Regions from separate parts of the Streptomyces sp. NPDC020875 genome, predicted to be linked through region 2. Evidence: riboswitches for the same ligand, from Rfam matches in the RefSeq annotation. Region 2 holds a riboswitch; each other region holds the start of a gene.
The links. A riboswitch is a leader RNA that binds a small molecule or an ion and turns the genes downstream of it on or off. The one in region 2 is predicted to bind cobalamin.
Positions count from the first base shown of each region.

Region 1: it holds a riboswitch for cobalamin, as region 2 does, so the genes downstream of both, cobN (cobaltochelatase subunit CobN) here and metE (5-methyltetrahydropteroyltriglutamate--homocysteine S-methyltransferase) in region 2, are expected to answer to the same signal.
Region 3: it holds a riboswitch for cobalamin, as region 2 does, so the genes downstream of both, AB0G74_RS27985 (CbtB domain-containing protein) here and metE (5-methyltetrahydropteroyltriglutamate--homocysteine S-methyltransferase) in region 2, are expected to answer to the same signal.

Region 1 covers NZ_JBFADP010000009.1:92,062-99,402, reverse strand. Annotated here, with positions in the region: gene cobN (cobaltochelatase subunit CobN) at 1-3,021, opposite strand, end outside; cobalamin riboswitch at 3,051-3,198, opposite strand; gene AB0G74_RS07580 (cobalamin biosynthesis protein CobG) at 3,267-4,562, shown strand; gene AB0G74_RS07575 (precorrin-8X methylmutase) at 4,559-5,230, shown strand; gene AB0G74_RS07570 (precorrin-2 C(20)-methyltransferase) at 5,227-6,741, shown strand; gene AB0G74_RS07565 (cobalt-precorrin-6A reductase) at 6,834-7,341, opposite strand, start outside.
Region 2 covers NZ_JBFADP010000041.1:17,544-24,884, reverse strand. Annotated here, with positions in the region: gene speB (agmatinase) at 1-129, shown strand, start outside; gene AB0G74_RS23225 (cytosine permease) at 139-1,587, shown strand; gene AB0G74_RS23220 (nitrilase family protein) at 1,584-2,555, shown strand; gene AB0G74_RS23215 (carbon-nitrogen hydrolase family protein) at 2,552-3,511, shown strand; cobalamin riboswitch at 3,651-3,803, shown strand; gene metE (5-methyltetrahydropteroyltriglutamate--homocysteine S-methyltransferase) at 3,987-6,305, shown strand; gene AB0G74_RS23205 (VWA domain-containing protein) at 6,425-7,341, opposite strand, start outside.
Region 3 covers NZ_JBFADP010000058.1:25,951-33,291, forward strand. Annotated here, with positions in the region: gene AB0G74_RS27965 (VOC family protein) at 1-233, opposite strand, end outside; gene AB0G74_RS27970 (hypothetical protein) at 355-816, opposite strand; gene AB0G74_RS27975 (hypothetical protein) at 1,046-2,425, shown strand; gene AB0G74_RS27980 (CbtA family protein) at 2,548-3,375, opposite strand; gene AB0G74_RS27985 (CbtB domain-containing protein) at 3,402-3,641, opposite strand; adenosylcobalamin (AdoCbl) riboswitch at 3,652-3,792, opposite strand; gene AB0G74_RS27990 (histidine phosphatase family protein) at 3,912-4,511, shown strand; gene AB0G74_RS27995 (exonuclease) at 4,608-5,258, shown strand; gene AB0G74_RS28000 (SigE family RNA polymerase sigma factor) at 5,299-5,802, shown strand; gene AB0G74_RS28005 (hypothetical protein) at 5,799-6,107, shown strand; gene AB0G74_RS28010 (hypothetical protein) at 6,560-7,341, shown strand, end outside.

The DNA of each region.
Region 1 (7,341 bases), on a different contig from region 2:
CGGGCGGCCGTCGAGTTCCCGGCCGTAGGCGTAGCCGCCCCAGACCGTGTAGACCTCGGCGAGGTCGGCGTCGGTGCGCCAGTCGCGGGAGTCGATGAGCTGGAGGAGTCCGGCGCCGTAGGTCCCGGGGCGGGAGCCGAAGATCCGGGTGGTGGCGCGCCGTTCGTCGCCGTGTTCGGCCAGGTCGGCCCGGACATGGGCGCGGACGTGGTTGATCTCGGCGGGCTCGTCGAGCCCGGCGACCAGGCGGACCGCGTCGTCGAGGAGGCCGATGGTGTGCGGGAAGGCGTCGCGGAAGAAGCCGGAGATCCGGAGCGTGACGTCGACCCGGGGGCGGCCGAGTTCCTCGTACGGTACGGCCTCCAGGCCGGTGACCCGGCGCGAGGCGTCGTCCCAGACGGGGCGGACGCCGAGCAGGGCGAGGGCCTCGGCGATGTCGTCGCCCGCCGTGCGCATGGCGCTGGTGCCCCAGAGGGACAGTCCGACCGAGGTGGGCCATTCGCCGTTGTCGGCGCGGTAGCGCTGGAGGAGCGATTCGGCGAGGGCCTGGCCGGTCTCCCAGGCGAGCCGGGAGGGGACGGCCTTGGGGTCGACGGAGTAGAAGTTGCGGCCGGTCGGCAGGACGTTGACCAGTCCGCGCAGCGGCGAGCCGGAGGGTCCGGCGGGGACGAAGCCGCCCGCCAGGGCGTGTACGGCGTGGTCGAGTTCGTCGGTGGTCGCGGCGAGCCGGGGGACGACCTCGCGGGCGGCGAAGTCGAGGACGGCGGCGACCTCGTCGCCGTGTTCGGCGGGGACGGCGGCCGGGTCCCAGTCCGCCGCCTCCATGGCCTCGACCAGGGCGCGGGCCTTGGCCTCCGCCGCGTCGGCGGTGGTCCGGGTGGCGGCGGACTCGTCCAGGCCGAGGGCCTCGCGGAGTCCGGGCAGCGCCGTGGTGCCGCCCCAGATCTGCCGGGCCCGCAGGATGGCCAGGACGAGGTTGACCCGGTCGGGTCCGGCGGGCGGGGCGCCCAGGACGTGCAGTCCGTCGCGGATCTGGGCGTCCTTGACCTCGCAGAGCCAGCCGTCGACATGGAGCAGGAAGTCGTCGAAGCCGTCGTCGTCGGGGCGGTCGGCCATGCCCAGGTCGTGGTCGAGCTTCGCGGCCTGGATCAGGGTCCAGATCTGGGCCCGGATCGCGGGCAGCTTGGCCGGGTCCATGGCGGAGATCTGGGCGTACTCGTCGAGGAGCTGTTCGAGCCTGGCGATGTCGCCGTAGGAGTCGGCCCGGGCCATCGGCGGCACCAGATGGTCGACCAGGGTGGCGTGCACCCGCCGCTTGGCCTGGGTACCCTCGCCCGGGTCGTTGACCAGGAAGGGGTAGACCAGCGGCAGATCGCCGAGGGCCGCGTCGGGGCCGCAGGCGGCGGAGAGTCCGGCGTTCTTGCCGGGCAGCCACTCCAGATTGCCGTGCTTGCCGAGGTGGATCATGGCGTCGGCGCCGAAGCCGCCGTCGGCGCGGGAGGCCGCGATCCACCGGTAGGCGGCCAGATAGTGGTGGGACGGCGGCAGATCGGGGTCGTGGTAGATCGCGATCGGGTTCTCGCCGAAGCCGCGCGGCGGCTGGATCAGGACGAGGAGATTGCCGTAGCGGAGGGCGGCGAGCACGATATCGCCCTCCGGGTTGGCCGAGCGGTCGACGAACATCTCGCCGGGCGCGGGGCCCCAGTGTTCCTCGACGGCGGTCCGCAGCTCCTCGGGGAGGGCGGCGTACCAGCGGCGGTAGTCGGCGGCGGGGACCCGGACCGGGTTGCGGGCGAGCTGTTCCTCGGTGAGCCAGTCCTGGTCGTGGCCGCCCGCGTCGATCAGCGCCCGGATCAGTTCGTCGCCGTCGCCGGACTCCAGCCCCGGAATGTCGGCGCCGCCGAAGTCGTAGCCCTCCTCGCGCAGCCGGCGCAGCAGGGCGACGGCGCTGGCGGGGGTGTCGAGGCCGACGGCGTTGCCGATCCGGGAGTGCTTGGTGGGATAGGCGGAGAGGACGAGCGCGATCCGCTTCCCGGCGGCCGGGATGTGGCGGAGCCGGGCGTGCCGGACGGCGATTCCGGCGACCCGGGCGGCCCGCTCTGGGTCGGCGGCGTAGGCGGGGAGTCCGTCGGCGTCGATCTCCTTGAAGGAGAACGGGACGGTGATCAGCCGGCCGTCGAACTCGGGTACGGCGATCTGGCTGGCGGCGTCCAGCGGGGAGACGCCCTCGTCGTTCTCCTCCCAGACGCTGCGGGGGCCGGTCAGGCACAGGGCCTGGAGGATCGGTACGTCGAGCTGGGTGAGGGCGCCCGCGTCCCAGGACTCGTCGTCGCCGCCCGCGGACGCCTCGGCGGGCTTGGTGCCGCCCGCGGCGAGCACCGTGGTGACGATGGCGTCCGCGGTCCGCAGGGTCTCGATCAGCTCGGGTTCGGGGGCTCGCAGGGATGCCACGTAGAGCGGCAGGGGGCGGGCGCCCGCGTCCTCGACGGCCGTGCAGAGGGTGTCCACGAAGCCGGTGTTGCCGCTCATGTGGTGGGCCCGGTAGTAGAGCACGGCGATGGTCGGCGCCCCGGCCGGGACGGTACGCGCGGTCCGCTCCAGCGGCCCCCAGGAGGGTGCGGGCGCCGGGGCGTCGAAGCCGTGTCCGGTCAGGAGCACGGTGTCGGAGAGGAAGCGGGCGAGCTGCTCCAGATTGGCGGGGCCGCCGTGGGCGAGATAGGCGTGGGCCTCGGCGGCGATCCCGACGGGCACGGTGGACGCGGCCATCAGCTGGGCGTCGGGGGCCTGTTCGCCGGTGAGGACGACCACCGGCCGGTCCCCGGCGAGCAGCAGGTCGAGGCCGTCCTGCCAGGCCCGGACACCGCCGAGGAGCCGGACGACGACGAGGTCGGCGCCGTCGAGGAGCGCGGGCAGGTCGTCGAGCGGGAGCCGGGCGGGGTTGGCGAAGCGGTAGGGCACCGGACCGGTCGCCGCACGGGCGCTCAACAGGTCGGTGTCGGACGTCGACAGGAGCAGGATCATGCGGCGCCTGGCCTTCCTCGGGGTCCGCGCCCCGGGTGGTGTCGGACGGCGGGAGTTCCTGGCTCGCCCGGCTCCGTGAAGGCCGGGTTCACAGTGGCGGGACCGCGCCGGATTCGCACCGGGCTTCCTCCCCTGTCGCCGTCGTGGCGATGGCGGACCGGATGATCCGCCGATGAGCATAGTAAGGGTCATGTCCACGAAGGGTGGAGGGCGTGTCCGGTGTGATGGTCGGTATGCTCGCCGCCATGTCCACGGCCCCTCCTCCTTCGTCGTCCCAGGCCACAGCGGTCTCACGGGACCGGGGCGACGCCTGCCCGGGGACGCTGAGGCTGCACGCGGCCGATGACGGCGCCCTGGCCCGGGTCCGGATCCCGGGGGGTGTGCTGACCGCCCGGCAGGCGGCGGCGCTGGGCGAAGCGGCCGACAGGTGGGGCGACGGCGCGCTGTATCTGACCTCCCGGGGCAATGTGCAGCTGCGGGGACTGTCCGACGGCTGCGCCGCAGAGCTGGCCGCCGCCCTGGCGGCGGCCGGGCTGCTGCCCTCGTACGGCCACGAGCGGGTCCGCAACGTGGTGGCGTCACCGCTCGCCGGGCTCGACGGGCGCGGCGTCCGGGACGTCCGCGACTGGCTGGCGGCGCTGGACGCGGCGCTCTGCGGCAGCGGACCGGCCCGGGATCTCTCGGGCCGGTTCCTGTTCGCCCTCGACGACGGCCGGGGGGACGTCGCGGCGCTCGGCGCCGATCTGACGGTACGGGCGGTGCCCGGCGGCGGGGCGCTGCTGACCGCGGGCGCCTCGGCCGGGGCGCTGCTGGTGCCGGACGGGGAAGCGGCGCGGGCGGCGCTGCTGGCGGCCGAGGTGTTTCTGGCGCGGGCGGCGGAGTGCGGCGCGCGGGTCTGGCGGATCGCGGAACTCCCCGTACCACCTGAGGAATTGACACGTGCCATTGGTGTGGCGCTGACGGCGGCCGGGATCGACGCCCGGCCCGCGCCCCGGGACACGTCGGCGACGGCTCCCCCGCCGCCGGGCATCACCGGCGACGCCCTCGCCGTGCACGCCCCGCTGGGCACGATCACGGCCGGACAGTGGCGGGAACTGACCGCCGTCGCCGCCGCCGCGCCCGACGCCGAGCTGCGGCTGACGCCCTGGCGGGGCGTCGTGGTGCCGGTCCGCGGACCGGATCCGCGGGAGACCGCCGATGCCCTCGGCCGACTGGCCCGTACCGGGCTGGTCACCGACGCCGGATCGCCCTGGCCCCGGGTCGGCGCCTGCATCGGCCGCCCCGGCTGCGCCAAGTCCCGGGCCGACGTACGGGCGGACGCGGCCCGTACCCTCGCCGACGCGGCCCGCTCGCCGCTGCCGCTGTACTGGTCCGGCTGCGAGCGCCGCTGCGGCCGCCCCCCGGGCGACCGGATCGACGCGGTCGCGGCCCCGGACGGCGGCTACCACCTGACCACCGCCGCCGCGGGGCGGCCCGCGGACACCGTCCGCCTGGACGACCCCACCCGGCTCGCCGCCGCCCTGGCGGCGATCGCCCCATGACCCGTACGACGACGACCGAGAGCAGCGAGAACACCGTGACCCCGTACGACTACGAGAAGGACGGGGCGGCCATCTACCGTCAGTCCTTCGCCACCATCCGCGCGGAGGCGGACCTGGCGGATCTGCCCGCCGACGTCAGCCGGGTCGCGGTCCGGATGATCCACGCCTGCGGCATGGTCGACCTGGTACGCGATATCGCCTACTCGCCCGGGGCGGTGGCGAGCGCCCGCGCCGCCCTGCTCGCCGGCGCGCCGATCCTCTGCGATGTGCAGATGGTCGCCAGCGGCGTGACCCGCAAGCGGCTGCCCGCCGGGAACGACGTGGTCTGCACGCTCTCCGACCCGGCCGTGCCACAGCTGGCGGCGAAGCTCGGCACCACCCGCAGCGCCGCCGCGATGGAGCTGTGGCGGGACCGGCTCGAAGGCTCCGTGGTCGCCGTCGGCAACGCGCCGACGGCCCTCTTCCGGCTGCTGGAGATGATCGAGGAGGGCGCGCCCAGGCCCGCCGCCGTGATCGGTGTCCCGGTCGGCTTCGTCGGCGCGATGGAGTCCAAGGACGCCCTGGCCGCCCACCCCTCGGGTCTTGAACACCTGGTGGTCCGGGGCCGGCGCGGCGGCAGCGCCATCGCCGCCGCGGCCCTCAACGCGATCGCGAGCGAGGAAGAATGAGCGGCAAGCTGTACGGCGTCGGGCTCGGTCCCGGCGATCCGTCGCTGATGACGGTCCGGGCGGTCGAGGTGATCGCCGAGGCCGATGTGATCGCCTATCACAGCGCCCGGCACGGGCGGTCCATCGCCCGCTCGATCGCGGCCCGGCATCTGCGCGCCGACCATGTCGAGGAGCCGCTGGTCTATCCGCTCACCACGGAGACCACGGACCATCCCGGCGGCTACCGGGGCGCGATGGAGGACTTCTACACGGAGGCGGCGGCCCGGCTCGCCGTCCATCTCGACGCGGGCCGTACGGTCGCGGTCCTCGCCGAGGGCGATCCCCTCTTCTATGGCTCCTACATGCATATGCACAAGCGGCTCGCGGACCGCTACGACACCGAGGTGATCCCCGGGGTGACATCGGTGTCGGCGGCTGCGGCCCGGCTCGGGACGCCGCTCGCCGAGGGCGAGGAGGTGCTGACGATCCTGCCGGGCACCCTGCCCGAGGAGGAGCTGACGGCCCGGCTCGCCGCGACCGACGCGGCCGTGGTGATGAAGCTGGGGCGGACGTTCCCCAAGGTGCGTACGGCGCTGGAGGGCGCGGGCAGGCTGGCGGACGCCCGGTACGCGGAGCGGGCCACGATGGCCGGGGAGCGGCTGGCGGATCTCGCCGATGTGGACCCGGATTCGGTGCCGTACTTCTCGGTGGCGGTACTGCCGAGCCGGGTGGACGTGGTCCGCCCGGAGCCGGTGCCGGGCACGGCGGGTTCGGCCGGGTCCGCCGGGGAGGTGACCGTGGTCGGTACCGGGCCCGCCGGGCCGCTCTGGCTGACGCCGGAGTCCCGGGGCGCGCTGGCCGCCGCCGACGATCTGGTCGGCTACACCACCTATCTGGACCGGGTGCCGGTCCGCCCGGGCCAGCGCCGCCACGGCTCGGACAACCGGGTGGAGGCCGAGCGCGCCGCATTCGCCCTGGAACTGGCCAGGTCGGGCCGGCGGGTGGCGGTGGTCTCCGGGGGCGATCCGGGGATCTTCGCGATGGCCACGGCGGTCCTGGAGGCGGCGTCGGCGCCGGAGTACGCGGACGTCCCGGTGCGGGTGCTGCCCGGGGTGACCGCCGCCAACGCGGCCGCCGCCCGGGCCGGGGCGCCGCTGGGGCACGACTACGCGACGGTGTCCCTGTCGGACCGGCTGAAGCCCTGGGAAGTGATCGCCGAGCGGCTGCGCGCGGCGGCCGGGGCCGATCTGGTGCTGGCGCTCTACAATCCCGGCTCCCGCAGCCGTACCTGGCAGGTGGCGAAGGCCCGTGAGCTGCTGCTGGAGCACCGGGCGCCGGAGACGCCGGTGGTCGTGGCGCGGGACGTCGGCGGCCCGGGTGAGCGGGTGCGGATCGTCCGGCTCGCGGAGCTGGACCCCGCCGAGGTCGATATGCGGACGATCCTGCTCGTCGGCTCGTCGCAGACCCGGGTGGTACGGCGGGGTGACGGCGAGGAGGTCGTCTGGACGCCCCGCCGCTATCCGGAGGCGTAGGACCCGGGAGGCGGTCGGCCCGGCCGTCCCCGGGGCGGGCCGCCTTCGGTCCGGCCGTCCCCGGGGCGGCCGGGTGTCCGGCGGGCAGCGGCTCAGCGCGTCCGGGGTTCGTACGCCGTACGGATCCACTCGACGGCCTCGGCCGGGCCGGGCACGACCGGTACCCCCTCGGGGACCGGCGGTCTGCGGACCACGACCACCGGCAGCCCCGCCTCGCGGGCGGCCGTCAGTTTGGGCGCGGTGGCCGCTCCCCCGCTGTCCTTGGTGACCAGGACGTCGATCCGGTGGTCCCGCAGCAGGGCCCGTTCCCCGTCGAGGGTGAAGGGGCCCCGGTCGAGCAGGACCTCGGTACGGGCCGGGCACGGCGGCTCGGGCGGGTCGACCGAGCGGACCAGGAACCACGGGTCGTCCAGGTGGGCGAAGGCCGCGAGCCCCGTCCGGCCGGTAGTGAGGAAGATCCGCCGGCCGAGCCCCGGCAGCAGCGCGGCGGCCGCCGCGAGCGATCCGGCCTCGTGCCAGTCGTCCCCTTCGACGGGACCCCAGCCGGGGCGCCGCAGCGCCAGTAGGGGAACATGGGCGGTGACGGCCGCCCGGGCCGCG
Region 2 (7,341 bases):
GAGGTGTCCCCCGCCTACGACCACGCCCAGCTCACGGCCGTCGCCGCCGCTCACACCGGCTACGAGATCCTCTCGGCGATGACGCCGGACCACCTGCCCCGCCCGGCCGACCGGCCGCACGAGCGTTAGGGGAAGGCCATGACCTTCTCGGACACCGCGACCCAGCGCGACTCCGCCATCGAACAGCACTCCATCGACTATGTGCCCTCGTCCGAGCGGCACGGCAAGGTCTGGCACCAGGGACCGTTCTGGTTCACCGGCAACTTCGTCCTGCCGACGATGGTCGCCGGGTTCGTCGGCGCCTCCATGGGGCTGAGCGTCTGGTACAGCGTGCTGGCCATCGTGCTCGGCGTCGGCGCCGGAACGTTCTTCATGGCCTTCCACGCCAACCAGGGCCCCCGGATGGGCCTGCCCCAGATGATCCAGTCCCGGGCGCAGTTCGGCAGCCGGGGCTCGACCGTGCCGTTCGCGGCGACCGTCTTCGTCTATGTGGGCTTCCTGGTCTTCGACACGGTCCTCGCCGAGCAGGGCCTCGGGCTGCTGCTGCCGGGCGGCGAGTACTTCTGGTACCCGGTACTGATCGCGGTCTCCATCGTGATCGCCGTCGTCGGGCACGACCTGCTCCACTTCGTCCAGCGCTGGCTGACGTATCTGCTGGTCGTGGTGTTCGCGGTACTGACCGTGGTGGCGATCGTCCACTTCGGCGGCGAGCCGACCCCGGCCGATGTGCCCGCGGCCACCGCGGGCTGGGACCTGACCGCCTTCCTGGTGCAGTTCTCCCTCGCCGCCGGATACAACATCAGCTACTCGGTCTACGTCTCCGACTACACCCGCTACCTCCCGGCGAAGGTGCCCGCGAAGAAGCTGATCACCGCGGTCTACGCGGGCGCCGCGTTCTCCGCCGTCTGGCTGATGTCGCTCGGCGCGATCCTCGCCAGCTATCTGCCGGACCCCGACCCCATCATCGCCCTGCGCGAGGTCGGCGATCTGCTCTTCCCGGGCTTCGGTCTGATCGTCGTCATGGCCTCGGTGCTGGCGCTGATCTCCATCATGGGCGTCAACGCGTACGGCGCGATGCTCACCGGCGCCAGCGCGCTGGACGGCTTCCGCAAGGTGCGGCCGACCGTCCGGCTGCGGATCGTCGGACTGGTCGTGGTCGGGATCGTGTCGCTGGTGGTCGCCCTGCTGATCCCGGACGACTACATCGGCAGCTTCAACAACTTCGTGCTGATGATGCTGTACTTCCTGGTCCCGTGGACGGCGGTGAACCTGGTCGACTTCTACTTCGTCCGCCGGGGCAAGTACGCCATCGCCGAGATCCTCAAGCCGGACGGCATCTACGGCCGCTGGGCCTGGCGCGGGGTCGCCGCCTACATCATCGGTTTCATCTCGATGGTCCCCTTCTTCTCGACCAGCTTCTACGTCGGCCCGGTCGCGGACGCCCTCGGCGGCGCGGACTTCTCCTTCGCCGTCGGACTGACCGTCTCCGGCGTGCTGTATCTGCTGTTCTCCCGGAACCTGGATCATGAGGCGGAGGCCGCCGCCCGCGCGGCGAGCGAGATCGAGCTGGAGGGAGCCGCCCGATGAGCGTGCCCGCACACCGCCCCGCCGACACCACCGGCACCGCTGACACCGGTGCCGCCGGAACCACCGGAGCGACCGGGAGCACGGCCGGAGGGGCCGGGGCCGGAACCGGCGGCCCCGGGGCGGTGTCCGCGAGCACGGTCACGGTCGCCGTCTGCCAGATCGCGCCGCGGGTCGGCGACCCCGAGGGGAACCGGCGGCGGATCCGTACCGCGATCGGGACGGCGGCGGACCGCGGCGCCCGCGTCGTCGTCCTGCCCGAGCTGGCGAACACCGGCTACGTCTTCACCGGCCCGGACGAACTCCGGTCCGTCGCGGAGCCGTCCGACGGCCCCACGATCAGGGAGTGGGAGGCGCTGGCCGCCCGGCACGACCTGGTCGTCGTCGGCGGCTTCGCGGAGCGCGGCGAGCACGGCGCGGTCCACAACTCCGCCGCCCTCGTCGACCGGACCGGGCTGCGCGCCACGTACCGCAAGGCTCATCTGTGGAACGGCGAGAAGACCTGGGGCTTCACCCCGGGGGACGGGCCGCCGCCGGTCGTCGACACGCCGTACGGCCGGATCGGGTTCATGGTCTGCTACGACCTGGAGTTCCCCGAGTGGGTACGGCTGGCGGCGCTCGACGGCGCCGAACTGCTCTGCGGCCCGGTCAACTGGCCGCTGTACCCGAGGCCGGAGGGCGAGCGGCCGGGTGAGATCGTCCGCGTCCAGGCCGACGCGGCCGTCAACCGGATGTTCGTCGCCGTCGCCGACCGGACCGGCACCGAACGGGGCCAGGACTGGCTCGGCGGCAGTGCGATCATCGACGCCGACGGCTACCCCGTGACACCACTGCGCCTCGGCGAGGAGGCGGTCCTCACGGCGGCCCTCCCCCTCGCCGACGCCAGGGACAAGGCCATCAGTGAACTGAACGACGTCCACGCGGACCGGCGTCCGGCGCTGTACGGACGTACCCGGGAGGAGCCGTCATGACCACCACCGTCGCCGTCGTCCAGCAGCCGCCCGCCCTGCTCGACCTGGACGAGTCGCTGCGGCGCGCCGCGGCCCACATCGCCGACGGCGCGCGGGCGGGCGCCGATCTCGTGGTCTTCCCCGAGACATGGCTGACCTGCTACCCGGCCTGGGTGTTCGGCCTCGCGGGGTGGCGGGACGCCGAGGCCAGACGCTGGTACGCCCGGCTGCTGGAGCAGAGCCCGGTACTCGACCCCGGGGGCGACGACGCCCTCGCCCCGGTCCGGGCCGCCGCCCGGGAGCACGGGGTGACGGTGGTCCTCGGCCTCAACGAGCGGGCCGCGCCCGCCTCCGGCTCCCTCTACAACTCCCTGCTGACGATCGGCCCGGACGGCGGCACCCTCAATGTGCACCGCAAGCTGACGCCCACCCACACCGAGCGGATCGTCTGGGCGCCCGGCGACGGGGCGGGACTGCGGGTCGTCGACACCCCGGCGGGCCGGGTGGGGTCGCTGGTCTGCTGGGAGCACTTCCATCCGCTGGCCCGGCACTCCCTGCACGCGCAGCACGAGGAGATCCATGTCGCGGCCTGGCCCGACATGCCGGAGAGCCATGTGATCGCGGCCCGCTCGTACGCGCTGGAGGGCCGCTGCTTCGTGGTCTCGGCCGGACTGGTGCTCTCCACCGACGACGTCCCCGCCGATCTGCTCCCCGCCTACCGGGCCGGGGTCGGTCCGGACGCGCCCGAGGACGGTCTGCTCTTCACCGGGGGTTCGAGTGTCGCGGGCCCGGACGGCTCCTGGGTGATGCCACCGGTCTACGGCGAGGCGCGGCTGCTCACGGCGACCCTGGACACCGCCGGGCGGTACGGGGAGACCCTGGACCTCGATGTCGCCGGGCACTACGGCCGCCCCGACGTCTTCTCCCTCTCCGTCGACCGGACCCGGCGCGACAGCGGGGTCGACTTCACGGACTGAGGGCGCCCGGGGCCACGGGACGCGGGGATCACGGGGACGGGGGAGGTCCGGCTGCCGGACCTCCCCTGACAGTGTGCCCGGCGGCACCGTAAGCTGACCGGCGCAGCTGGTTCGCCCCGTCAGCCGGACGGGAGCGTCGTAAGAGGGAACCCGGTGGGAATCCGGGACTGCCCCGCAGCGGTGAGCGGGAACGACCGCCGTCATACGCACTGGGCCCGGCCGGGTCTGGGAAGCGACGGCCAGTAGGTGTCCGCCGGGAATCCGGTGGATGTGCCCGCGAGTCCGAAGACCTGCCCGTTGCCCGCACGCGGACGATTCCGCGCGCGGACATCCCGGTGACCTCGTGGGCGGGTCGGCGTACGAACCAGCGGTGATCCGCGCCGAACCGGCGCGCCGGCACCGCCGGTACGTCACTCCTTCGCAGCCTCGTCCCGTCGCCGGGATCTCAGGGATTCATCTCGTGAAGGAGATCTCCGTGACATCGAAGTCCGCAGCCGCGGCGGCCCGGGCCACCGTGTACGGCTACCCCCGGCAGGGGCGGAACCGGGAGCTGAAGAAGGCGGTCGAGGGCTACTGGAAGGGCCGGACCACCGCCGACGCCCTCCGGGCCACCGCCGCCGAGCTGCGCGCCGCCAACTGGCGCGAACTCGCCGAAGCCGGTATCGACGAGGTCCCCACCGGTGACTTCTCGTACTACGACCACGTCCTCGACACCACCGTGATGGTGGGCGCGATCCCGGCCCGGCACCGTACGGCCTTCGCCGACGACCCGCTCGACGGCTACTTCGCCATGGCCCGCGGCACCCAGGACGTGGCGCCGCTGGAGATGACCAAGTGGTTCGACACCAACTACCACTACCTGGTGCCGGAGCTGGGGCCCGACACGGTGTTCACCGCCGACTTCGGACGGCAGGTCGCGGAGCTGACCGAGGCGCTGGCCCTCGGCCTGACGGCCCGGCCCGTGCTGGTCGGCCCGGTGACCTATCTGCTGCTCGCCAAGCCCGCGCCCGGGGTGGCCGGGAACTTCGATCCGCTGACCCTGCTGGACCGGCTGCTCCCCGTCTACGCGGAGGTCCTGGCCGACCTGCGGGCGGCGGGCGCCGACTGGGTCCAGCTGGACGAGCCCGCCCTCGTCCAGGACCGTACCCCGGCCGAACTCGACGCCGTCGCCCGCGCCTACCGCGATCTCGGCGCCCTGACGGACCGTCCGAAACTGCTGGTCGCCTCCTATTTCGACCGGCTCGGCCGGGCCCTGCCCGTACTCGCCGCCTCGCCGGTCGAAGGGCTCGCCCTCGACTTCACCGAGCACGCGGGCGCCCAGCTGGGCGAGCTGGCCGCCGTCGGCGGACTGCCCGGGAAGCGCCTGGTCGCGGGCGTCGTCAACGGCCGCAATATCTGGATCAACGATCTGGAGAAGTCGCTGGCCACCCTGGGCACCCTGCTCGGCCTGGCCGACCGGGTCGACGTCGCCGCCTCCTCGTCCCTGCTGCACGTCCCGCTGGACGCGGCCCTCGAACGCGACATCGACCCGCAGGTCCTGCGCTGGCTCGCGTTCGCCCGGCAGAAGACGGCCGAGATCGTCACCCTCGCCAAGGGCCTGAGCCGGGGCACCGACACCATCACGGGCGAACTGGCCGCGAACCGGGCCGCGCTGGCCTCCCGCGCGAACTCCCCCATCACTCGCGACACGGCCGTCCGCGCCCGTACCTCGGCGGTCACCGGCGCGGACACCCGCCGGTCGCAGCGGTACGGCGAACGGACCGTCGCCCAGCGCACCCGGCTCGGCCTGCCGCCGCTGCCGACCACCACCATCGGATCCTTCCCGCAGACCGGCGAACTGCGGACGGCCCGCGCCGACCTGCGCGCCGGACGGCTCGACACCGCCGCCTACGAGGTACGCATCAGGGCCGAGATCGCCGAGGTCGTCGCCTTCCAGGAGAAGACCGGTATCGATGTCTTGGTCCACGGCGAACCCGAACGCAACGACATGGTCCAGTACTTCGCCGAACGGCTCACCGGCTACCTCGCCACCCGGAACGGCTGGGTCCAGTCCTACGGCACCCGCTATGTCCGCCCGCCGGTCCTCGCCGGGGACATCTCCCGCCCGGCACCGATGACCGTCCGCTGGACCTCCTACGCCCAGAGCCTCACCGACCGCCCCGTCAAGGGCATGCTCACCGGCCCCGTCACCATGCTGGCCTGGTCCTTCGTCCGCGACGACCAGCCCCTCGCGGACACCGCCCGCCAGGTCGCCCTCGCCCTGCGCGACGAGGTCAACGACCTGGAGGCGGCCGGAACCGCCGTCATCCAGGTCGACGAACCCGCCCTCCGCGAAACCCTCCCCCTGCGCTCCGCCGACCACGCCGGCTATCTGGCCTGGGCGACGGAGGCGTTCCGCCTGACGACCTCAGGCGTCGCACCGGGCACCCAGATCCACACCCATATGTGCTACGCCGAGTTCGGCGACATCGTCCAGGCCATCGACGACCTCGACGCCGATGTCATCAGCCTGGAGGCCGCCCGCTCCCATATGCAGGTCGCCCGCGAACTCGCCGCCCACGGCTACCCCCGCGAAGCCGGCCCCGGCGTCTGGGACATCCACTCCCCCCGCGTCCCGTCCCCCGAGGAAGCGGCCCGCCTGCTGCGTACGGCCCTGAAGGCCATCCCGTCCGAACGCCTCTGGGTCAACCCCGACTGCGGTCTCAAGACCCGCGCCTGGCCGGAGACCCGCGCGACCCTGGAGAACCTGGTCACCGCGGCCCGCACGGTCCGCGCGGAACTCTCCGACGGCTGACGTACGGCCCCGGGGCGCGGGCGCGTGGACGTCCGCGCCCCAAGGGGGGCGTGCGGCGGGTCCCGGGGATGCCGCCCCGCGTCAGGTGGGACCCGCGTCGCCGGGTCGGATGAGCCGGGTCAGATGAGCCGGAAGAGGTCGGCGGCCGTCCGGACGTCCGTCAGGTCCTCGATCGAGCGGAGGTTGTCGCAGAGGGCTTCCAGTACGGAGTCGGTCCGGGCGGCGCGCGGGGCGTCCACGGCCAGGCCGAAGACGCGGAAGCCCAGCCGGGTTCTGGCCTCGTTCCAGTCGCGGGTCCACTCCTCGGTGACCTCGCACTCGTCGTCGGTGAGCATCACGATGTCGCCCCGGGCGCGGGCCGTGTCGGCGAACTCGGCCGCCAGGATGTCCCGGGCCTCCGTCAGGGGGCGCTGATAGCTGGTGCCGCCGCCGAGGAAGGTCTCCGCGAAGTCGATCACCCGGTCGATGTCGACGGGTTCTCCGGCGGGGAAGCGGAAGACCCGGAGTTTGTCGGCGGCGGCGAAGAGGATGCCGACGAAGTCGCGTTTCGCGTGGCGGGCCTGGTCCAGCAGGGCGAGGGCGCATGCCTTGGCCCAGGCTTCCCGGGGGACTCCGCCGGGCCCCGTGACGTACATGGAGTGGGAGGTGTCGATACAGGCGATCACGGCGCCCCGGCCGGTGGGGCGCTCGCCCCGGCTGTCGTAGAGCATCAGCTCACCGGCGGCGTAGCGGGCGGCGAAGACCGCGCGGAGTTCGGGCAGGCCGAGGTTGGCCAGTTCGGAGGGGATGATCCGGGAGAGGTCGTCGCCGAGGGTGACACCGACCAGTTCGCCGGTGGCATTCTCCACCTTGCGGGCGCGTTCACCGGCGGCCATCTCCCGGAAGCGGCCGATCAGTTCGGCCCAGCGGGCGAGTCCGCCGGTCCGCAGCCGTTCGGCGAGCCGGGCGCGCCGGTCGTAGGGCATCCGTTCCAGTTCGCCGGGGCCGACGCCCCAGGCACGCATCAGTGCCGCCTCCTCCGCGACGGCGCGGGCGG
Region 3 (7,341 bases), on a different contig from region 2:
CGGAACGCCAGCCCGATCCGCTCCCCGCCGACGGGCCTGGTCCAGGACGGGTCGTACGACGTGATGACCTCCTCGGTGTCCCACAGCACCCGCACCCCACCGGGCGTGGTGGCCTCCGCATGCGGGGCCCCGTCGGAGTCGGCGGGCACGTCGAGCCCGAGTCGGCGGTAGAAGGCGAGTGATGCGGCCATGTCGGAGACGACGAGGCTGATGGCGTCGAGTCGTGCGTTCATGCCGCTCACGGTAGGCGCCCGGCCGGAACCGGGTCTTGAACCTTTCGGACACGGGCGGGGCGGCGGCGCGGCCGAAAGGTCGAACCCGCCGGACCCGAGTCCGGGCTCGGGTGGCCGACGGTCAGGCGTAGGTGAGCCAGATGGCGTCCGTCGTCCCTCGGTACCAGTCGCCCGCGTTGTACAGGAAGACATCGCTCCAACCCACGTTTCTGCCCGGCCGAGCCTGGAAGGTCGTCCCCAGACACGCGGTGGAGTAGCCGGCGCTGAGGAAGGTGTCCGGGCAGCTCGTCGGCGTTCCGTGGGTCGACTGGACGACGGCTTGCATCCGGATCGCGTTGGGGGCGTGGTTCGTGACCACCAGAACCGGCTGGATGTAGTTGGCGCTGCCGAGGACGAAACAGGTCTGGTAGATCACGCGGGTCGTCACCGGATGGTGGGTCGTCGATCCGCATTTGGTGGTCCAGCCGGGGTTCCACGGCTGCCACCGGCCGGTGTTCGCGGCGGCCTGCGGCGCCGTCACGAGCATGGTCGCGAGCACGGCCGCGACGGCCGTCAGGAGGGCGATGGTTCTCGATCTGGTCATGGTGGTCCTTCCCGTCTCGGAGTCCGGAGGAGCCGCCCCTTCGAAGCGGGGCCGGTGAAGTCGCGCGACCGGTGGGGCTTCTGCCGGGTGCCTCGCTTCACCGTACGGACGGGGCCGGACGGGTGATGTCGTCGTACGGCACGCGTGGCCGGAAGCCCTCGGCGGCCGGTGGGGCGGTCAATGGGAGCAGCACAGCGGGGGTACCGGCCCAAGGATCGAGGCTCCAGCGATGACCGAACTCCCCGACGAGGCACCCCGGGCGGGCGCCGCGGACCCCGTCGCGCGGCGGCGGGTGGCGCGGGCCGTGCGGAGCGCCGTGGGGGTACTGGGTGCCCTCGCCGTGCTCCCCGCGGCCCTGGCCTTCGGGTCGCCGTCCGCCACCGCGACACCGGGGCTCGGGCCCGTACCCAGGCCGACCGGGCCCGTGGTGGCCCCGGGACCCGGGCCCGTCGAACCGGGGCCCGGGCTGCCGCGCCCCGATATCACCACCGCCGACGAACCGGGGGCCGCGCCGCCCGCGAGGCCGGTCGCGCTGGTGACGCTCGGGGACGGCTTCCTCGCCGGGGAAGGAGCGCGCTGGGCCGGGAACGCGGAGGGGCTCGGCGGCGACGGCGGCGTTCCGGCCGCGCTGCGCGACGCCACGGACCGGACCAGGACCGGGGCGTCCGGAGCCGTACCGCCACGGGTCTATACCGACGACTGCCGCCGCTCCGATGTCCTCACCCTCACCACGGATACCGTCCACCACCACAACATCGCCTGTTCGACCGCCGGGGCCGAGGCGCCGTCCCGGGCCGTACGGAGCCACGAGGCGCAGCTCGAACAGTTGCGGAAGCTGGCCGCCCGGTACGACGTACGGACCGTCGTCGTCTCGATCGGTGGTGACGACGTCCGGCTGACGGACACCATGAAGGCATGCGCCGCCGCCTGGCGCGACCGTACCGACTGCTCGACCGACCGGCGGATCACCGGCCCGGCGGCCGAGCGCGTCGCGGCGGTCGGGGAGAAGGTGGCGGCGGCCGTCGCGTCGGTACGGGCGGCGGCCGATGGCACCGGTTCGCTGCCACGGGTCGTCGTCCAGTCGTATCCGCTGCCGCTGGCCTCGGGAGACCCGGACGCGACGACCCGGCTCGACGAGAACGGCCGGGACCGCTGGGGCGTCGCGGGCTGCCCCTTCTACGACCGTGATCTGCGCTGGCTCGCCACCGGGGTCGGCGGCGCGCTCAACGACCGGATCAGGGCCGCCGCCCGCCGCTCCGGCGCCGACTTCGTGGACGTCGGCGGGCTGCTCGAAGGCCACCAGGTCTGCGGCGGCCGGGCGGCGCGGACCGCCTTCGCCGCCGACGGGACGATCGCCTCGCCCGGCGCCGAACGGGCGGAGTGGGCCCGGTACGTCCCCCGGACCGCGGCCGAACCCCCCGCCGACGAGGCCCGGGAGGTCCTCCACCCCAACTACTACGGGCAGCGCGCGTTGAAGCGGTGCCTGGGGGAGGTCGTGGCGCGGCTGGCGGCCGTACCGGGGGCCGCGCCCGTCGAGGCGGTCTGCCGGGGCGCGGCCGGGATCGCGCCGGAGGACATCGCCGTGACTTTCCCGGCCGCGACCGGCTGACCCGGGTACGCGGGCGGACGGCACCCGTGCCCCGCCGGAGGAGATCCGGCGGGGCACGGGTATGCGCGCGGGCGCCTCGGAGGCCCGGGACCTTCCGGGCGGGCGGGCCCGGTCCCGTAACGTCAGCCGGTCGCCGCCACCGCCCCCGTCCCGGCCGGGCGGGCCTTCGCCGGGATCAGCAGCCGCTCCGCCAACTCCCCGAAGACCAGGCCGAACACCGCCCACAGCGTGGCCTGTACGGCGAGTGTCGCGAGCCGGAACTCCCACAGCACAGCCGCCGGGAACCCCTTCGGCACCTCGTCGAACGACGGCAGGAAGGCATACGCGAGCCCGACGGCCAGGACCAGCCCCGCCGCCGCGATGACCGCCGCGTGCCAGGTGCCGGTACGGGGCGCCAGCGCGCGGCCGGCGATCACCGCCCCCACCGTGAGCGCCACGCCCAGTACCACCATGAGGAAGTAGAGGGTGGTCCGCTGCCCGATGGTGTCGGGATCGCCGACGGCGGGCGGATTCGGCGGGTACTTCAGAAACGGCACGACATAGACGCTCAGCAGTGTGCCGACCGCCACCAGCAGGGCCGTGCCGCGCGGCCCGAAGCGGCCGGTCCGGCCGAGCGCCGCGCAATAGGCGAGCGCCGCGATCCCGCCGACGGCGACCCCGAAGACGAGGACGCCGGTGGCGAGTCCGGCGGTCGACTGCACGGCCCGGCTGACGAGTTCCTCGCCGCCGCCGTGGTCATGGGCGCCCGCCTCCTCGAACGCGATGGCCGCGTCGACCGGACCCTCGCCCAGGAAGTACGCGACGGCCAGGGCGCACACCCCGGCGATCAGGCCCGCCAGCATGCCCCGGACCAGCAGCGCCCGGACGGTCCGGGAGCCGGTGGGCACGGGGGCGTGCCGCTCGGTGTCGGTGTCGGAGTGGATATCGGTGTTGATGTCCGTCGGGTTCATCCGCCGTCTCTCTCCCGTACCGGGGTTCAGTGGCACGGGAAGCCGAGCAGATGACGGCCGTCGTGGACCCATTCGTGGACGCTCTCGCCGGAGACCAGGGCGACCGCGCCCTGCTCGGCGCCGACGAAGTAGAGCAGGATCAGGGCCAGGACGCCGGTGAACAGCGCCCAGGGGGCGATCTCCCGGAGGGAGAGGGGAGTGACGGCGACCGGCGTGCGGGCCGGTGCGGGGGTGAGCGGAGCGGCGGGTACGGCCGACTGGGCCATGACAACCTCCAGGGGGAACAACGCGTCCCGTTCGTGGTGCCCGAGACGAGGACGCCGGGTCTGACTTCCCGCCGGGGAGACGGGTACACAGTGGCGCGACCGTGCCGGATTTGCACCGGACTTCCATCACATCCTCGTCATGTCCACGCGACCGTACCGTGCCCGAACCTCCGCCGCCATGGCGCGTATTCGACTACTCGGGGCCGGATCCCGAGCCCGGGGCGGAAGATGGGACGGACGGCCACAGGAGCGGCCGGAGGGGACGGTGATGTGGTGGTACGGGTCACCCTGCTGACGGCGGCGGCGACCGCGGCGGTCCGCGCCGCCCGGTTCGACCCCGGCGAGGGACTGGACGAGCCGGGCCGGGCCGCCGCCCGCGCCGCCGCGCACCGGGTACCGCGTACCGGACGGACCGTCCTCGCCGGGTCCTCCGCCCGCTGCCGGGAGACCTGCGCCGAACTCGGCCTCGGCCCCGGGCCCCGGCTCGAACCCGGCATCGCCGACTGGGACCTGGGGCGCTGGCGGGGCCGCGGACTGGACGAGACGGCCCGCGCGGAACCCGACGCGATGGCCGACTGGCTCGGCGACCCCGCGTCGGCCCCGCACGGCGGCGAGTCACTGCTCGACCTCCGCGCCCGCGTCGGCGGCTGGCTGGACGGCCTCGCCGAAGGCCCCGCCGGGCACCGGGTACTCGCCGTCGCCGAACCGGCCGTCGTCCGCGCGGCCGTACTGCACGCGCTGGCCCTGCCCCCGGAGACGTTCTGGCGGCTGGACGTACCCCCGCTGACCCTGACCGACCTGTCGGGCGACGGCCGCCGCTGGAACCTGCGCCTCGGTACGCGGCTGGAGGGACGGGACGCGGGACCGTGACGCGGGGGCCGTGACGTCCCCCCGGCCAGGGGTCGGGTGCCGGGCCGTCCGCAAATCCGTGGCCCGCCGGAGCCGTACCCGTCTACGCTGCGCCGCGTGAACCCACCCAGCGGTCCGACCGACCCGCCCGCCACCGGTCTCCCCGAGCTGTACGTTGCCGTGGACGTCGAGGCCGACGGGCCCATCCCGGGGCCGTACAGCATGCTCTCCCTCGGCATGTCCGTCGTCGGCCGCCCCGAACTCGCCTTCTACACCGAACTGCGGCCCATCTCCGACGAAGTCGTCCCCGAGGCCCTCGCCGTCTCCGGGCTCGACCGCGACCGGCTGCTCCGCGAGGCACCCGCCCCCGAGGCGGCGATGGCCCGGGCCGCCCGCTGGGTGGACGGGCTGCGGAAGACCGGCCGCCCCGTCTTCCTCGCCGCGCCCGCCGTCTGGGACGGCATGTTCGTCCACTGGTACTTCGTCCGCTTCACCGGCGCGAGCCCCTTCGGCGCCACCGGCGCCGGAATCGACCTCCGCAGCTACTGGATGGGCCTGACGGGCGCCGAATGGCGCCGCTCCCACAAGAGCACCATCAAGGCGGCGACCGGACTGAAGGGACTTCCGCACACCCACCACGCGGGCGAGGACGCGGCCGAGCTGGCCGCCGTCTTCGACGCCGTGCTCCGGCGGTACGCCCCCGGGCCCGGGGAGCGGCCCCGCCGGGGCGGCGACCCGCGTCGCGGCGCCCCGGACGGCGCCGCGTAACGTCGGCGGGGATCCGTACACCGGCGAGGAGAGCTGACGTTTGACCGAGGAGGAGTTCACGGACTTCTACACCCGCTCCGTGCACCGGCTCACCGGCCAGCTGTACGTCATGACCGGCGACTTCCACGAGGCGCAGGACGTGGTGCAGGAGGCGTTCGTCCGGGCCTGGGGGCACCGGCGGCGGCTGGCCGAGGACCTGGGGCCCGAGGCGTGGGTGAGGACCGTGGCATGGCGGCTCGCCGTCAGCCGGTGGCGGCGGGTCGTCCGGGGCCAGCGGGCCTGGCGGCGGCGCGGCGACCCCGCCGTCAGCGACGGCCCCGGGCCGGGCGCCGTCGATCTCGAACGGGCGCTGCGGGGGATGCCCGCGCGGCAGCGGCAGTGCGCGGCGCTCTACTACGTCTGCGATCTGCCCGTGGACCGGATAGCCGCCGAGACCCGGCTCTCCACCGGAACCGTGAAGACCCACCTCTCCCGGGCGCGGGCCAAGCTCGCCGGACTGATCGACGACCATCCTGCACGGACGACGGACGGGGGATCGCCGTGACGACCGACCACGACGAACTGGTGGCGGACCGGCTGCGGACGGCCGCCGCGCGGGCCGCCGGGCGGGTACGGCCCGCCGGGGCGGCGGTCATCACCGGCCGGGCCAGGGCCAGATCGCGGCGGCGCAGGGCGGCGGGGGCGGGGCTGTTGTGCGCGGTGGCGGCGGTGGTGGCGCTGCTCGTGGCGAGGCCGGACGCGGGGCCGGGGCCGGGCCCGGTGGAACCCGCGTCCGGCTCGCCCACCCCGATGGCGACGTCCTCCCCACCCCACCCGAGCCCCTCGCGTACGATGCCGACGCCCCCCTGATACGGCCCGCGCCCCGCCGGTGGCTCGTCGCGCATTTCCGCCCCCTACGCCTTCGGCTGAGCGCTTCACCCCGGAACCTGTGGGCGGCCCCCACCCACCATTGCCGACCACCCGCCGTCGGTGGCTTGTCGCGCAGTTCCCCGCGGCCCTAAATGCCCTCCCAGGCATCGCCCCTGAAGAAGAGGGGCCCGTCTTTCGGCGAGGGCGGCAAGAGAGGCAACCAGGGGCGCGGGGAACTGCGCGACCAGCCACGGCCGGTCCGCGGACCGCCGACAGCATCAGGCCGCAGGGCGGGACCCGGGTAGTTGGCCTCAGCCGGAGGGGCGAGGCGCTGGGGGTGTCTCCATCGGCGGAGGCGATTCGTGAGGTGCGTCACAGCGTGTCAACCCCACAGGGGCGAACGTACGTATGCGTGTCGAGTAATCGACCGTACGAACCGTACGAGGAGCCCGATGGCCGACCAGTCCCTGACCGACGACCGCCCGACCGCCGGGCCGCCGGTGCCCGTGCCGCGCGGCGGCCCCGGGGAGGCGGGGGAGCGGGCGGGGCGGCAGCGTGCGACCGCCGTGGTCGGGGTGTACGCCGCGAGCGTCGTCGTCCATCTCGTCGTACTCACCGCGATGCTGCCGCCGGGCTGGTCGCTGCGCGACCGGCTGCTGTCCTGGGACGCCGCCCTGTACGTCGACATAGCCACCGACGGCTATCCGACCGGGTTCCACTACCGTGACGACGGTGAGCTGACCGGCAACAATCTGGCCTTCTTCCCGCTGTTTCCGCTGCTGGTACGGGCCGTGCACCGGCTCACCGGGCTCGACGCGGGCGGGGTCGCGATCGCCCTGGCGCATCTCTGTCTGCTCGGCGCGCTGTTCGCCGTACACGGCCTGCTGTACCGGTTGTACGACGAGCGGACCGCCCTCGCCGGGATCGCGCTGCTCGCCGGGGCGCAGCCGATGGCGATCACCTTCCAGATGGCGTACAGCGAGTCGCTCTTCCTCGCCCTGGCCGCCGCCGCGCTGCTCGCCGCGCACCGGGAAGCCTGGCTGACGGCCGGGTTCCTGGGGCTGCTGACGGGACTGACCCGCCCGGCGGCCTTCGCGCTCGCGGTGGCGCTGGCGGTCGCCGCCGTGCTGGCGGTGCGCGCGGACGGGCGGCTCGGCCGGCGTCGGGTCGCCGGGGTGGTGCTGGCGTGTTCGGGGACGCCGCTGTATCTGCTCTGGGTGGGGGAGCGGCTGGG